Regions from separate parts of the Streptomyces sp. NPDC001270 genome, predicted to be linked through region 3. Evidence: riboswitches for the same ligand, from Rfam matches in the RefSeq annotation. Region 3 holds a riboswitch; each other region holds the start of a gene.

The links. Region 3 has a riboswitch for cyclic di-AMP ahead of ACFY2B_RS41110 (M23 family metallopeptidase). Riboswitches for the same ligand answer to the same signal wherever they lie in the genome.
Region 1: it holds a riboswitch for cyclic di-AMP, as region 3 does, so the genes downstream of both, ACFY2B_RS00700 (transglycosylase SLT domain-containing protein) here and ACFY2B_RS41110 (M23 family metallopeptidase) in region 3, are expected to answer to the same signal.
Region 2: it holds a riboswitch for cyclic di-AMP, as region 3 does, so the genes downstream of both, ACFY2B_RS07800 (C40 family peptidase) here and ACFY2B_RS41110 (M23 family metallopeptidase) in region 3, are expected to answer to the same signal.
Region 4: it holds a riboswitch for cyclic di-AMP, as region 3 does, so the genes downstream of both, ACFY2B_RS22895 (transglycosylase family protein) here and ACFY2B_RS41110 (M23 family metallopeptidase) in region 3, are expected to answer to the same signal.

What each region holds. Positions count from the first base shown of each region.
Region 1 covers NZ_JBIAXM010000001.1:149,099-152,577, forward strand. Annotated here, with positions in the region: gene ACFY2B_RS00690 (NAD(P)-binding domain-containing protein) at 1-611, shown strand, start outside; gene ACFY2B_RS00695 (HAD family hydrolase) at 810-1,616, shown strand; gene ACFY2B_RS00700 (transglycosylase SLT domain-containing protein) at 1,651-2,157, opposite strand; cyclic di-AMP (ydaO/yuaA leader) riboswitch at 2,160-2,341, opposite strand; gene ACFY2B_RS00705 (hypothetical protein) at 2,656-2,829, opposite strand.
Region 2 covers NZ_JBIAXM010000003.1:323,804-327,282, reverse strand. Annotated here, with positions in the region: gene ACFY2B_RS07815 (ATP-binding protein) at 1-38, shown strand, start outside; partial or broken gene ACFY2B_RS07810 (LysR substrate-binding domain-containing protein) at 42-851, opposite strand; partial or broken gene ACFY2B_RS07805 (LysE family translocator) at 860-1,369, shown strand; gene ACFY2B_RS07800 (C40 family peptidase) at 1,443-1,916, opposite strand; cyclic di-AMP (ydaO/yuaA leader) riboswitch at 1,920-2,130, opposite strand; gene ACFY2B_RS07795 (hypothetical protein) at 2,468-2,776, opposite strand; gene ACFY2B_RS07790 (ATP-dependent Clp protease proteolytic subunit) at 2,784-3,416, opposite strand.
Region 3 covers NZ_JBIAXM010000046.1:22,201-25,679, forward strand. Annotated here, with positions in the region: gene ACFY2B_RS41105 (aldo/keto reductase) at 1-435, opposite strand, end outside; gene ACFY2B_RS41110 (M23 family metallopeptidase) at 561-1,604, opposite strand; cyclic di-AMP (ydaO/yuaA leader) riboswitch at 1,612-1,770, opposite strand; tRNA gene ACFY2B_RS41115 (tRNA-Met) at 2,093-2,166, opposite strand; gene ACFY2B_RS41120 (dihydrofolate reductase family protein) at 2,296-3,426, opposite strand.
Region 4 covers NZ_JBIAXM010000013.1:153,641-157,119, reverse strand. Annotated here, with positions in the region: gene eno (phosphopyruvate hydratase) at 1-931, opposite strand, end outside; gene ACFY2B_RS22895 (transglycosylase family protein) at 1,494-2,198, opposite strand; cyclic di-AMP (ydaO/yuaA leader) riboswitch at 2,203-2,370, opposite strand; gene ACFY2B_RS22890 (transglycosylase family protein) at 2,553-3,479, opposite strand, start outside.

The DNA.
Region 1 (3,479 bases), on a different contig from region 3:
CGGCGCTGGCGGCCGAGGCGGGCGCGCGGGTACGGGTGGTCGCGCGGCGCCGCGTCGGCTTCGGCGCCCCGCCGTGGCGTCAGCCGCGGCTGCGCCCCGGGTCACCGTTCGGCCGTGCCTGGTCGCTGTGGGCCCTCAGCCACTACCCGCAGCCCTACCGCTACCTCCCTGCCCGCACCCGGCACTATCTGGTCCGCCGGGTGCTCGGCCCGCTCGGCGCCTGGTGGCTGCGGGACCGCTTCGAGGGCAAGGTACGGGTCGAGGAGATCGACCGTGTCCTGGGTGCGGAAGCCCTCGACGGGGCCCCGGTCCTCACGGTCCGTACCCGTGCCGGTGCCACCGGCCGGCTGATGGCCGACCACGTCATCGCGGCGACCGGCTACCGCGTCGACATAGCCGCGATGGGCTTCCTGGCCCATGGGCTTCGCACCCGGCTCATCGTCAGCCGCGGCACTCCGAAGCTCGGCCCGGGATACGTCTCCTCGGTCCCCGGCCTCTACTTCACCGGCCTGCCCGCCGCGGCCTCCTACGGACCGGTGATGCGCTTCGTGTGCGGCACCGAGTTCGCCTCCCCGCGCCTGACCAGACACCTGGTGGCGGCCCACGGCTGAGACCGGCGCGGCCTCCGCGTCACGGCCGGCACCGGGGGAAGGGGCGCCGAACGTACGGGAGACGGGCGCGAGGGCGCGAAGAAGGGGAGTGGGAAGAGAAGAAGGGGAGTGGGAAGAAGAGACGGACGCTACGGCGCGGCGAGGAGGGGTGGGAAGCGGACGTGAGTCGGAGCGGCGCGCTGTCCGTATTCTCTGATCATGGCCGCTCCTCCCGCATTCTCACTCGTCGCCACCGACCTCGACGGGACGCTCCTGCGTGGTGACGACACCCTCTCCGACCGGTCCCTCGCCGTGCTCGCGCGCGTGGCGCGGGCCGGTGCCCGGCACTTGGTGGTCACCGGGCGCCCCGCGCCACGGGTACGGCCGCTGCTCGACAGACTCGGCGGCGAGGGGCTCGCGGTGTGCGGACAGGGCGCGCAGGTGTACGACGCCGGCGCGGACCGCCTGCTGTGGTCGGTCACCCTGGACCGGGAGTTGGCCGAGACCGCGCTCGGCAAGATCGAGGCCGAGGTGGGGCAGGTGTACGCGGCCGTCGACCAGGACGGGGTGGACGGGCTCACGCTCATCGAACCCGGGTATCTGATGCCGCATCCGACGCTGCCCGCCGTACGCGTCGAGCGGCGCGATGATCTGTGGTGCGCGCCCATCAGCAAGGTTCTGCTGCGGCATCCGGCGCTGTCCGACGACGAGTTGGCGGCGACGGCGCGCTCGGTCGTGGGTTCCCTGGCGAACGTCACGATGTCGGGGCCGGGGACCGTGGAGTTGCAGCCGTGCGGCATCACCAAGGCCACCGGTCTGGCGCTGGCCGCCGAGCACCTGCGGCTGGGCGCCGACCGGGCCGTCGCCTTCGGCGACATGCCGAACGACATCCCGATGTTCCGGTGGGCCGCCTATGGGGTGGCGATGGGGGGAGCACACCCCGAACTCAAGGCGGTGGCCGACGAGATCACGACGTCGAACGAGGACGACGGCGTGGCCGTCGTCCTCGAACGACTGTTTCCGTGAACGCCGCGAACGGTTCTTCAGCGCGGCGGGTCCGTCAGTAGGCGCTGTTGACGTTGTCGATCGAGCCGTAGCGGTGGGCGGCGTAGTTGCAGGCGGCCGTTATGTTGGCGACGGGGTCGTAGATGTCGTTGGACGTGCCCGCGACGTGGTAGGCCCGGAACGTCGGGTCGATCACCTGGAGCAGGCCCTTGGACGGGATGCCCTTGGCCGCGTTGGAGTCCCAGAGGTTGATGGCCCGGGGGTTGCCCGAGGACTCGCGGATGATGTTGCGGTAGATGCCGTTGTAGGTGCCCGGGATCTTGTTGCGCGCCATGACGGCGAGCGACTCGCGGATCCAGCCGTCGAGGTTGTTCTTGTATCCAGCCGTCGTCAGGGCCGTCGTGGTCCCGCTGACGGCCGTCGTGGTCGCGGTGGTGGCCGCGTGGGCGCCGGCGGCGCCGATGAGAGGCAGGGCGAGTACGGCGGCGCCCGTGCCGGCCACCGCGAGGGTGCGAGCGAGGCGGTTGACGCGGTGACGGCGGTACTGAGCGGCAGCAGACATGGTGTTCCTCTCCGGCGCCTGCGAGGTGAGCTGTCGGGTTCGGGCGGGGGAGACGCCCGGCCGGCCGCCACATGGCGACTCGGCTTCACCCCTAGCCGTTCCGGTCGGCTGTGCCGTCCGGTCCGGCGACCTACCTGGGTCCCCCGCTCCTGCCGTGCGAATTTGTGTTCGTCGATGGGTCATGACGGGTGGCGGCAGGATTCGGCGTCCACCCGACTGGCCCGGAAGCTATGCGACCGCACATGCCGGAAACAAGTACCGGATTCATAGCTCATGCCGATTGACTGCGGGATGGTGGGTATGACCGGTAGATCCTTTGCGACTGCCAACGGTCAACTGGGCGACTGCGTACGGCGGGTTGAAAGTGTGGTCCGGGTGTCGACACGCCGCCTCGTGTGACCCAAATCACCCGTCTCGGGCTCGAAGTGCATTAAGCACCAAGAGGAATTGAGGTGCCAATGACGGCAAAACGGTCACTTCACCCCATGGTCCCCGGAATTACCTTTTCTGCGCCCAGTGGAAGGCTGCCTCGGCGCCTGTCGTGCGGATCGCCTTGCCGACGGGGTAGAAGTGGCTTGCGTCACAGGTGAACTCCGGGTGGGCCTGGACCGCGGTGTCCGCGTGGATCCGGTCGGTACGGGCGAAATGGCAGGTCCGAGCGGGCGCGGGCACGGGTCGACGTGCGGCGCGCCCGGTGATCGTGTGCGCCTCCGGCGCGGCCCCGGTCTACGTCGAAGGTCCGAATAGCCCGGAATATCCGTACCGTTCGAGTGTGCGTGTGTGACGGTGTGGCACGGAGTGACTTCCTTGTGCCTTTCCTCCGCTTCTTCTCTGTCTTACTTGGTCTTACTTGCGCCTTTCTTCCGGCTGTTCCGGCGCCGCGAAGCCGATCGGTGCGGTTCAAGGGCCGGGTCTTTACCGGCAGTTCGAGCGGGCTGCCCGCCGGGCCCGTACCGGCAGCCCGCCGCCGACTCCGGGCGCGGCCGGGCCTACGGCCGGCAGGCGGTGGAGACGGCGACGCGGATACGGCGGCCTGCCGGGAGGCAGGGCGGGAGGCCGTGCCCGGTGCCACCAGGCCGCCGTCGTCGCCGACCGGACGGGAGGGGGCGGTGTCCGCGCCGGTGTGCAGCGGTGAGCGCGCCAGGGCCGGGGCACCTGGAGTCCGTACGCGAGGTACATCACCCGGGGACGACCAGGCGGGCTCGCCGACCCGGCGGCCTTGGAGGAAGTGCGGTCTCCTTGAGGAAGTGGACGGCCGGTCCGGGTGGCGGGCCGTGGCCGGGGTACTGGTGCGACCAGGGGCCGATCAGCCCGCGCGCGGA
Region 2 (3,479 bases), on a different contig from region 3:
CGCAGCCGGTGACGGCGGTGGGACAGCAGGAACCGTAGCGGTCACGCCTGGTGCGCACGGCCGAACGCCCCGCGCAGCAGCGCCCGGAAGGCGTCCGCGGCCGGCGCCACCTCGTCCGCGCGGTGGGCGACCAGGATCGTACGGCGCATCCCGCCCCCCTCCAGCGCCCGCACCCCGACCGGGGTGACCGCCGTGCGCGCCACCGTCTCGGGTACGACGGCCACCCCGAGCCCGGCGCTGACCAGCGCGCACACCACTGCGTACCCGGGGGTCGGCACCAGCACGGACGGCGTGGCCCCCGCCGCGGCCAGCAGGGACTCCACGCCCCGCCGGGCCGGATGGTCCGGGGCCATGCTGATCAGCGGCTGCCCGGCGAGTGCGGACAGCGGCAGCCGTGCGGCGCCGTCGCTCAGGGCGTGCCCCGGGGCGGTCACCAGGACCAGTTCCTCCACCAGCACCGGCTCCAGGCGCACCGAGGACGGTACCGGGAAGGGCTCGGCCGGGTGGTAGGAGTGCGTCAGCGCGAGGTCCACCGTACCGGCCGCGACGGCCGTCACCCCGTGCGGCGGGTCGTGGTCCGCGACCGACAGCTCCACGTCCGGATGGGCCCGGCGGAACACGGCGAGGACCGGGGGCAGCAGATGGATACCGGCGGTCGGGAACGTGCCGAGCCGGAGCGTGCCGCCCGACAGGCCGGCCAGCCGGGCCAGCTCGTGCCGGGCGCGGTCCAGTTCGTCGAGGACCCGGCGTGCCCGCACCACCAGCAGCTCGCCCGCGCCGGTCAGCCGTGCGCCGCGGTGGTGCCGGACCAGCAGGGCGGTGCCCGCCTCCCGCTCCGGCTTCGCCAACTGGCCGGCACGGCGTCGCCTGCGCGCTCGGCATCGCGGGCGGGCTGCTCGTGCACACGACGCTCGTGGTCGCCGGGGTCGCGGCGGCCCTGGTGGCCGTGCCCCCGCTGTTCCGCGCGCTGCAACTGCTCGGCGGCGCCTACGTCCTGTACCTCGGCGGACGGACCCTGTGGTCCCTGCGCCGCCCCGCCGCGGAAGCCGGGCCGCTACTGCCCTCGGCCGCGCATCCGCTGCGGCAGGGGTTCGTCACCAACGCCCTCAATCCCAAGGTCTCACTGACCTTCCTCAGCCTGCTGCCCCAGTTCGTGCCGCGGGACGGCCCGGCGCTGCCCAGGACCCTGCTGCTGGCGCTGATCGTGATCGGGCTGACCCTGGTGTGGTTCCCGGCGGTCGCGCTGCTGGTGGACCGGCTGGGCCGGTGGCTGCGCGAGCCACGCGCCGCGCGGGCCCTCGGCGCGGGCACGGGACTGGCCCTGGCGGCCCTCGGCGCGGCCCTGCTCCTCGAACCGCTGCTGTCCTGATGCCAGGTCAGCCGTGAACGGGCGCCGAGGGGATGACGGCACGACGCCAGGAGCCGGCATCCCCTCGGACCGGTCAGTTCACCCGTCCGTACCAGACTCGCCTGGTCCAGATCTTTTCCAGCCGCACCACGTCCCCGGTCTTCGGGGCGTGCCAGATCTTCCCCTTACCTGCGTAGATGCCGACGTGGTAGACGCTGGAACCCGCATGGAAGAACACCAGGTCTCCGGCCTTGCGGCTCCTGACCGAGATGTGGCGCGTCTTGTTGTACTGCTGGGCCGCCGTACGCGGCAGGGCCTTGCCCGCCTTCTTGAACGAGTACAGCGTGAGCCCGGAGCAGTCGAATCTGCGCGGGCCGGTGGCGCCCCACTTGTACGGGGAGCCCTTCTTGGACGCCGCGACCTTGAGGGCCCTGGCGCCCATGGTGGCGGCCGCTGCCTCGGGTGCCAGACCAGGGGCCACGATCGAGCCGCCCACGGCGGCGAGGGTGAGCGCCGAGGCCGTACCGGCCCGCGCCATCAGCGATGGGACACGATTGAGCGCAGTCATGCGCAACCCTTCGTCAGCCGCCTGTGAAGGATGACCTGTCGGATTCGGGCTGGCGAAGTTGCCCGGCCGCGTCGCCACGGCTTCACCCCAAGGGCCGCTCGGACCGGACTCGCGTCCGTTCCGGCGACCCGTCGTGCCTGGGTCCTCCACTCCTGCCGATCCACTCCTGTCGACCGGGCATCCGGGCGGCGGCAGGACTCGGCGTCCGCCCGGACCGCCCCGCCGCTGTGGCGGGGGCTTGTCGTCGGACAGGGATCTTCACTCACAACTGTCAGAAAATCCCAACGCAACCGGCGATGTGTGTCTTTAGTCACCACCCACCTGTTTGGGCGGAGGGCGGTCCATTCCGCCCATGGCCGAAACGCCGACGAGCCCTCGGACCAGCACGGGAGCACTTCGGCGGCTCCGTCGGCCCCACGCCCCGCACACCCTTCGCGGTCCCGAAAAGGGACGTCCGCCTACGCCGAACAGAGGTACGCCGGTTGGGCCGTTTCAGCCCGGCCCCCGGCGTTGCGCCGACGCGGCGGACCGGGGGTCCGGGGAACCCCGCATCACCCCGCGCCGTCCGGTGGCAGCGCGACCCGGGCGGTGCGCCGCTCGCCGTCCAGTACGCGCAGCGCCCGCGCCAGCGTGACCGCGTGCAGCTCCCTCTCGCCCCGCAGGTGCATCAGGGCCAGCGCGTCCCGCAGTTCGACCGCCGTGCGCGCCAGCGCCTGGGCGGCCCGCAGTGCGGGGTAGGTGTCCGCGCCGCGCGCCGGGTTGATCCGGCCCAGCAGGTCGACCGCTTCGAGGTAGCGGTCGATCAGTTCGCCCTCGGCGCGGGTCAGGGCGGGCAGCGGCGGCAGTTCCGGCGGCAGCATCCGCGGCTCACCCGGCGTCCGGCGTGCGCGCGGCCCCGCGGCTGCGGACGATGTGGTCCACCAGTCCGTACTCCAGTGCGCCTTGGGCGTCCAGGATCAGGTCCCGCTCCAGATCCTCGTGGATCTGCTGAGGGGTGCGTCCCGTATGGCGGGCCAGGATCTCCTCCTGGAGGGCGCGGACGCGCGTCAGCTCGTCGGCCTCGATGACGAGGTCGCTGGGCTGGCCCTGTACCGGCCGGGGCAGTGACGGTTGCTGGAGCAGCAGCCGTACGCCCGGCAGCGCGAGCCGCTTGCCGGGGGTGCCGGCCGCGAGCAGCACGGCCGCCGCGGAGCCGGCCTGCCCGAGGCAGAGGGTGTCCACGTCGCAGGCGAGGTACCGCATGGTGTCGTAGATCGCCGTCATCGCGCTGAACGAGCCGCCCGGGGAATTGATGTACAGCGAGATGGGCCGGTCCGGCGCGGCGTGTTCGAGGTGCATGAACTGCGCCATCACGTCGTTCGCCGCCGTGTCGTCGATCGGCGTGCCCAGGATGACGATGCGGCCTTCGAGCAGTTTCGAGTACGGATCGAGCGTGCGCAGACCGCTGCTCGTGCGCTCGGTGAACTCGGGCAGAACGTGACGGGCGGACGGTCGGATCATGACGTACCCCTCCTCGCGGCGCGGCCGCTTCCGGCGAAAGCTCTCTGTAAAAAATGTACAGGA
Region 3 (3,479 bases):
CCGCACCAGTTCGTCGAGCGCGCCGATGATCTCCTCGACCGGCACTTCGGGCTTGTCGAAGTGCGTGTAGTAGAGGTCGATGTAATCGGTCTTCAGACGGCGCAGCGAGGCGTCCGCCGCGGCCTTGATGTTGGCCGCGGACAGGCCCTGGAATTCGGGGTGCTGGCTGACCTTGGAGGCGATCAGCACGTCCGCACGGTTGCCGCGTGCCGTGAGCCAGTTGCCGATGACCGTCTCGGACTCGCCGCCCTTGTTCCCCTCGATCCACGAGGTGTACGAGTCGGCGGTGTCGATGAGGTTGCCGCCGGCGGCGGTGTAGGCGTCCAGGACGGCGAAGGACGTCGGCTCGTCGGCGGTCCAGCCGAAGACGTTGCCGCCGAGGACGAGCGGGAAGACCTCCAGGCCGGAGGCGCCGAGTTTGTGTAGGGAAGTCATGGCCGGTTCAACGCACTCGTCGGAAGCCACGATTCCGTCGGGGGACGCAAAGACCCCGTAAACACCTGACCGGCAGCCCTGGCGTCGGGGGGATGCCGTCAGGACCGCCGGGGATCAGGGGTGGGTCAGGGGGTGAGGCCCTTGCCGCGCAGCCAGGCCATCGGGTCGATGCCGCTGGACTGGCCGCCCGGGTGGACCTCCAGGTGGAGGTGCGGGCCGGTGACGTTGCCGGTGGCGCCCACGCGGCCGATGACGTCCCCGGTGGTGACCTTCTGTCCGACGCTCACGTTGATCGACGACTGGTGGCAGAACCAGAGTTCGGTGCCGTCGTCGAGGGTGAGGATCGTGCGGTAGCCGTAGGAGCCGGCCCAGCCCGCCTCGGTGATCGTGCCGCTGTGGATGGCCTTGATCAGCGTGCCCGTGGGGGCGGCGAAGTCGAGACCGGTGTGATAGCCGGAGGACCACATGGAGCCCGGCTGCCCGAAGGTGCCGGTGATCGTGTACGAGGGGGTCGGCAGCGTGAACTGTTTGGCCAGCGCGGCCAGGCGCTCCTCCTCGGCCTTCTTCCTGGCGGCGGCCTCCGCCTTCTCCTTGGCGGCGGCGGCCTTGGCCGCGGCCTCCTTCTCCGCCTTGGCGGCCGCGTCGGCGGCCTGCTTGTCGGCGGCGGACACGGCGGCGGCGACGGCCTTGGTCTGGGCCTGGTCCTGCTGCTGCTCGGCCTGGGCCATGATGCGGTTGCGCAGCACCTCACCGGCGTCGGTGGTGCCGTCGGCGCTGTCGGCCTCGGTCACGCCGACGCTGCTCAGGGCGGTCGTGGAGCCCTTGGAGGGCTGCGCGGAGGAGTCGTCGCCCAGCAGGGAGCCGACGGAGGGCAGGTCGGGCATGGAGATGGACACCGGGGGCTTGCCGGTGTTGGCGCTGGCCATGCCGCCCGCGCCGACGGCGGCGATGACGCCGACGCCGAGGACCGTGGAGCTGCGGGCGAGTCCGCCGCGCTGCTTGGCCACGCGGTGCCGGCCGCGTATCGGGCGGACGGAGTCCTCGGTGGGGTTCCATTCCCCCCAGGTGCCCTGGCCCTCGTCGGCGCCGTAGCCGCCGTAGGCAAAGGTCTCGGTGCCGTACTGACTCGGCGCGTACGGGGCTTCGGGGGCAGGCCGATTGGACGCCACTCGGGCGTACTCCTTTCCTTCCTCCGCCTACCGGGTTAGCTGACGGGTTCGGAGCAGGAAGGTCTCCTACGCGCGTAACCAGCCGTGTCTCCACGGTGGTGTCCGCGTGATTCACCCCAAGGTGGTGGTTCCCCGGTTCCCTTACGGGATTCGGCGCGTGCGCACGGAGCCGCCTCTGGTGACGGCTGGGACGACCGCGCTGCGTTATCGAACGTTAATAGACTCGGCGGCCAGATTCCAAGCCGTTCGGCTTGATCCTTAACGCGATCGGGCGCGGACTTAGCGGTCATGACCGGCGAAAAACGGGCGACTTGACCTCGCCCGCAGAGAAAGTCTGAAGACCCGGCGGACTTGACGGTGTTTCAGTTGTTATGCGGAGGGAGGTCGTCCGATCACCCGCCGTGACAATGGTCAAGGGGCGATGTGCGGCGCCGGAAAACACTCAGGGCCGGAATCCTTGGAACTGGATTCCGGCCCTGAGCCTTCAGTAGCGGGGACAGGATTTGAACCTGCGACCTCTGGGTTATGAGCCCAGCGAGCTACCGAGCTGCTCCACCCCGCGTCGGTGATGACAACTATACGCCATGCGCAGGACAGCGAACGCACGCACGCCGGAGCGGCTCCCGTTCAGCCGAGCGGATGGCCCCCCTCGCCTCCCGCCCGGCCGAGCAGAAGGCCGACCGGCTCCCGCTCAGCCGAGCAGGTGGCGGTTCGGCTCCTTGGCCGCCGCCTCGTACTCGGGCAGTACGACGACGTCGGCGCCCGCGGCCGTCAGCAGCCCGCTCCCGTCGGCCCCCGCCACGAACGTGTCGGGCTCCCGCCAGGCGGTGACCACCCGCCGTACCCCCGCGTCCAGGATCAGCCGCGCGCAGGGCGCGGGGCGCGAGGCCCGCCGGGCGCACGGCTCCAGGCTGCTGTAGACGGTGGCCGAGGCCAGCCGCGGATCCGCCGGGTCGGTCTTGGCGAGCGCGGCCTCCTCCGCGTGGACCACGGGGTCGTCCGCCTCCCGGGAGAACCCGCGGGCCAGCTCCGTACCGTCCGCGGCCACCACCACCGCGCCCACGCTGAACGCGGTCCGCGAGGGCGGGCACAGCGCCGCCAGTTCGCAGGCGATCCGCATCCAGTGCCGGTCCGCGGCGGCGGCCGTCCGGCCGGTTCCGGGCGCGGTCGGCTCGTACCGCAGCAGGACGACGTCGTCGATCCGCCGGGTCTCCAGCAGCCTGAGGCGTCCGCGCTGGTACTCCCCCGGCCCGAACAGCCGGGGCGCCCCGGGGTCCCCGACCAGCAGCGGGGCGACGACGAGCTGGAGTTCGTCGGCGAGGCCCTGCCGGAGCAGCTGGGTGTGCACGGTCCCGCCGCCCTCGACCATCAGCCGCCGCACCCCGCGTTCCGCGTGCAGGTGCCCGAGGAGCGCCCGCCAGTCGAGGCCGGGGCCCAGCGGGACGATGTCGGCCGCGAGTCCGGCGCGCCGGGCCCGCTCGGCGCCCCCGTCCGTCGTGTAGAGGACCTTCTCGCCGCCGGTGTGCCAGAACCTGGCGTCCGGGTCGAGGTCGCCCGAACCGCTGACGGCGACCTTCAGCGGGTACTCAGGACGGCCGGCCGCGAGCCGGGCGGCCCGCCGTTCGGCCGCGTTGACCAGGAGCCGGGGGTTGTCGGCGCGGATCGTGCCCGCGCCGATCAGGATCGCGTCGACGGACGCCCGCACCGCGTCGACCCGGTCGAAGTCGGCCGGGGAGGAGAGCAGGAGCCGCTCGGGGCCGGTGTCGTCCAGACAGCCGTCGAGGGAGACGGCGGCGGACAGCAGGACGTACGGGAAGGGCATCTGCGTGCTCCAGTGGGAGACGTGCGGGTGGGGCGGTCGGTCGGTCCGGGCGG
Region 4 (3,479 bases), on a different contig from region 3:
CGACCAGCTGCACCTTGTCGCCGAGCTTGTCCGTGATGACCTTCCAGCCCGCCCAGTCGTCCTCGAACAGCGGGTCCTCGATCGAGACGAGCGGGTAGGCGGCGACCAGTTCCTCGTAGTACTCCGTCATCTCGGCGGCGGAGCGCTCCTTGCCCTCGAAGACGTACTTGCCCTCCTTGTAGAACTCGGAGGCGGCGACGTCGAGGGCGAGGGCGATCTGCTCCCCGGGGACGTACCCGGCCTGCTTGATCGCTTCGAGGATCAGGTCGAGGGCGTCGCGGTTGGAGCCCAGGTTCGGGGCGAAGCCGCCCTCGTCGCCGAGGCCGGTGGACAGGCCCTTGGTCTTCAGGACGGACTTCAGGGTGTGGTAGACCTCGGCGCCCCAGCGCAGGGCCTCGGAGAAGGACTCCGCGCCGATCGGGGCGATCATGAACTCCTGGATGTCCACGTTGGAGTCGGCGTGCGAGCCGCCGTTCAGGATGTTCATCATCGGCACCGGCAGCAGGTGCGCGTTCGGGCCGCCCAGGTAGCGGAAGAGGGGGAGGTCGCTGGCCTCGGAGGCCGCGTGGGCGACGGCGAGGGAGACGCCGAGGATGGCGTTGGCGCCGAGCGAGCCCTTGTTGTCGGTGGCGTCCAGGTCGAACATGGCCTGGTCGATCAGGCGCTGCTCGGTGGCGTCGTAGCCGACCAGCTCCGGGCCGATCTGCTCGATGACGGCGAGGACGGCCTTCTCGACGCCCTTGCCCAGGTAGCGGTTGGGGTCACCGTCGCGCAGCTCGATGGCCTCGAAGGCGCCGGTGGAGGCGCCGGACGGGACGGCGGCACGACCCGTGCTGCCGTCGTCGAGGCCGACCTCGACCTCGACCGTGGGATTGCCTCGGGAGTCCAGGATTTCCCGGGCTACGACGACGTCGATGGACGGCACGAGCATCTCCTTCATGGAATGTGACGCTGGAAGTGCGGGGCTGTGCGCCTTGCGACTAGAGCCTAACCGGCCCGGGGGCCTCGGCCGGTAGCCGACCGCCCCGTGGACAGGGTGACGACAGTTGACGGTACACATTGTTTCTGAACGGAACAAAGGGGGGAACGGAAACTGCCGGCGCCGGCTCGGGGTGCGCGAGGTAAAGGGCGGCGCGGACGTGCGGGAATGCCCGGGAAACACAGAAAGCGGGCGGACGCGGGCCAAAGGGCGAGCGGCAGGAAGGGCGAGCAGCGCTGGAAGGGCGAGCGGCGCGGAAAGGACGAGCGGCACGGAAAGGAACGCAACAGAAAGGAACAGACAGAAAGAACCCGCCCCGGCGCGCACGGGGGAAAGCGCGCCGGGGCGGGGAGCCCGTGGGGACGGGGGCTGCCCCCGGGCGTCCTCCACGATGGAGGCCGCCGCTGTGCGGGGGCTGTGACCGGGCTGCCGATCGGCTGTCGCCTCGGGAGCGCCCGCCGGGGTCGAACCAGGAGCGGTCCGGCGGGGGCCCTTCAGGAGCGGACCACCGGGGTCACTTCAGGTGCAGCTGCTGGCCCGGGTAGATGAGGTCGGCGTTCTCGACGATGTCCTTGTTCAGCTCGAACAGCTTCTGCCAGCCGCCCGCGACGTGGTGCTTCTCGGCGATCGAGCTGAGGGTGTCGCCCTTGACGACCTTGTACTCGCCGTCGCCCTTCTTGACCTTCTTGCCGGTCGGGGTGGTGACGGTCCTGCTCGCGGCCGGGCGGTCGGCGGTGCGCGAGGCGGCCTGCTGCTCGGTGGCACGGCCGGTGGTGGAGCCGGTCGAACCGGAACCGCTGGAACCGGAACCGGAACCCGAACCGCTGGAGTCGCCGCCGGAGTAGGGGGTGCTGGACAGCCCCGTGCCGCAGACCGGCCAGGCGCCCTTGCCCTGGCTCGCGAGGACCTTCTCGGCGATCTCGATCTGCTGCGACTTGGTGGCCTTGTCGGCGGTGGCCGCGTACTGCGTGCCGCCGTAGGCGGCCCAGGTGGACGCGGAGAACTGGAGGCCGCCGTAGTAGTTGTTGCCGGTGTTGATGGACCAGTTGCCGCCGGACTCGCACTGGGCGACGGCGTCCCACTGGGAGGCGGTGGCGGCGGAGGCGTCGCCGACGGCCATCAGCGGGGCGGCGACGGCGGCACCGGTGACACCGGCGAGCGCGACGACGCGGGTGGCCTTGGACGGGCGACGGTGCTTGCCCTTGCTGGAGAACAGCATGGATCGATCCCCTCACCGACGCCTGCGAGGTGAGCTGTCGGGTTCGGGCCGGTTGAGTTGCCCGGCCGCACCTCCGTGTGGAGGCGCGGCTTCACCCCTAGCCGCTTCGGTCAACCGACCGCAGCGGCACCTACCTTGGGTCCCCCGCTCCTGCCTACGGCGCTCGACGCGACGACTGTTCCCGTACGGCCGCTGGCAGGATTAGGCGTTGCGGCAGCCGGGGCCCGCGGTGGCGAGCGGTCATGACCGTAGACACGCGCTTCGGGGAATTTCAAAGACGATCAAGGCTTCTGAGACTCATCCCACACTTTCGCCAAACCGGACATTAAGCCCGAAGCAGGGCGCCAACTCCCGCTATCCGACGCGCCCTTCGGTCCCGGCCTTCAGGGTCTGACCGGGGGTGATGTGGTCCGGGTCGGAGCCGACGACCTTCTTGTTGGCGGCGTAGAGCGCATGCCATCCGCCGTCCACGCCAAGCGAGTCGGCGATGGAGCCGAGGCTGTCGCCGGCACGGACGGTGTAGACGTGCTTGCCGGACGGGGCAGCCCCTCGGCCACCCGCCCCGGTTGTCCCGCTTTCATCCGCACTGCCGCCCCGATGACGGCCGCCGCCACCCAGGGAGCCGGTGTCGACCAGGCTCCAGGAGCCGCCGGTCCGCCAGGAGTTGTCCGCACCGGCGGGGTCGGGGGACTCCGTGGACGAATCACCGATTCCCGGCGAAGCACTGGAGTCAGGTGATGCCGACTTGTCGGGCTTGCCGGACTTCGCAGACCCGTCCGTCGCGCCGTGGCCCGCACCCGTGCCCGTGCCCGGACTCGCGCTCGACGACGGAGAGCCGGACGGCGAACCGCTCGGGAGGGAGTCAGAAGTGGAATCCGAGGACGGATCCGAGGAAGTGCCGGACGACGGGGGCGAGTCGGACAAGCCCTGCGAGCCAGGCAATCCGGATGAATCAGATGAACCAGACCCGGACGCCGAGCCCTTCGAACCCGACCCGTCCGAATCCTCCGCGGAATCCTTCTTGCCGGACGAGGAGCCGTCCGTGACACCGGTGTCCACCCCGATGTGGCCGGACTTGGCGGTGAGCCCGGAGAGCAGGGCGCAGGTGGCCCAGGGGGTCGTCCCCTGGTCGGCGAGGATCTTCTCGGCGACCGCGATCTGCTGCTGGCGGCTGGCCTGGTCCGGGGTGACCGCGTACTTGTCGCCGCCGTACTTGTCCCAGTCCTGCTGCGAGATCTGCAATCCGCCGTAGTACGAGGTGCCCGTGCTGGCGCTCCATGC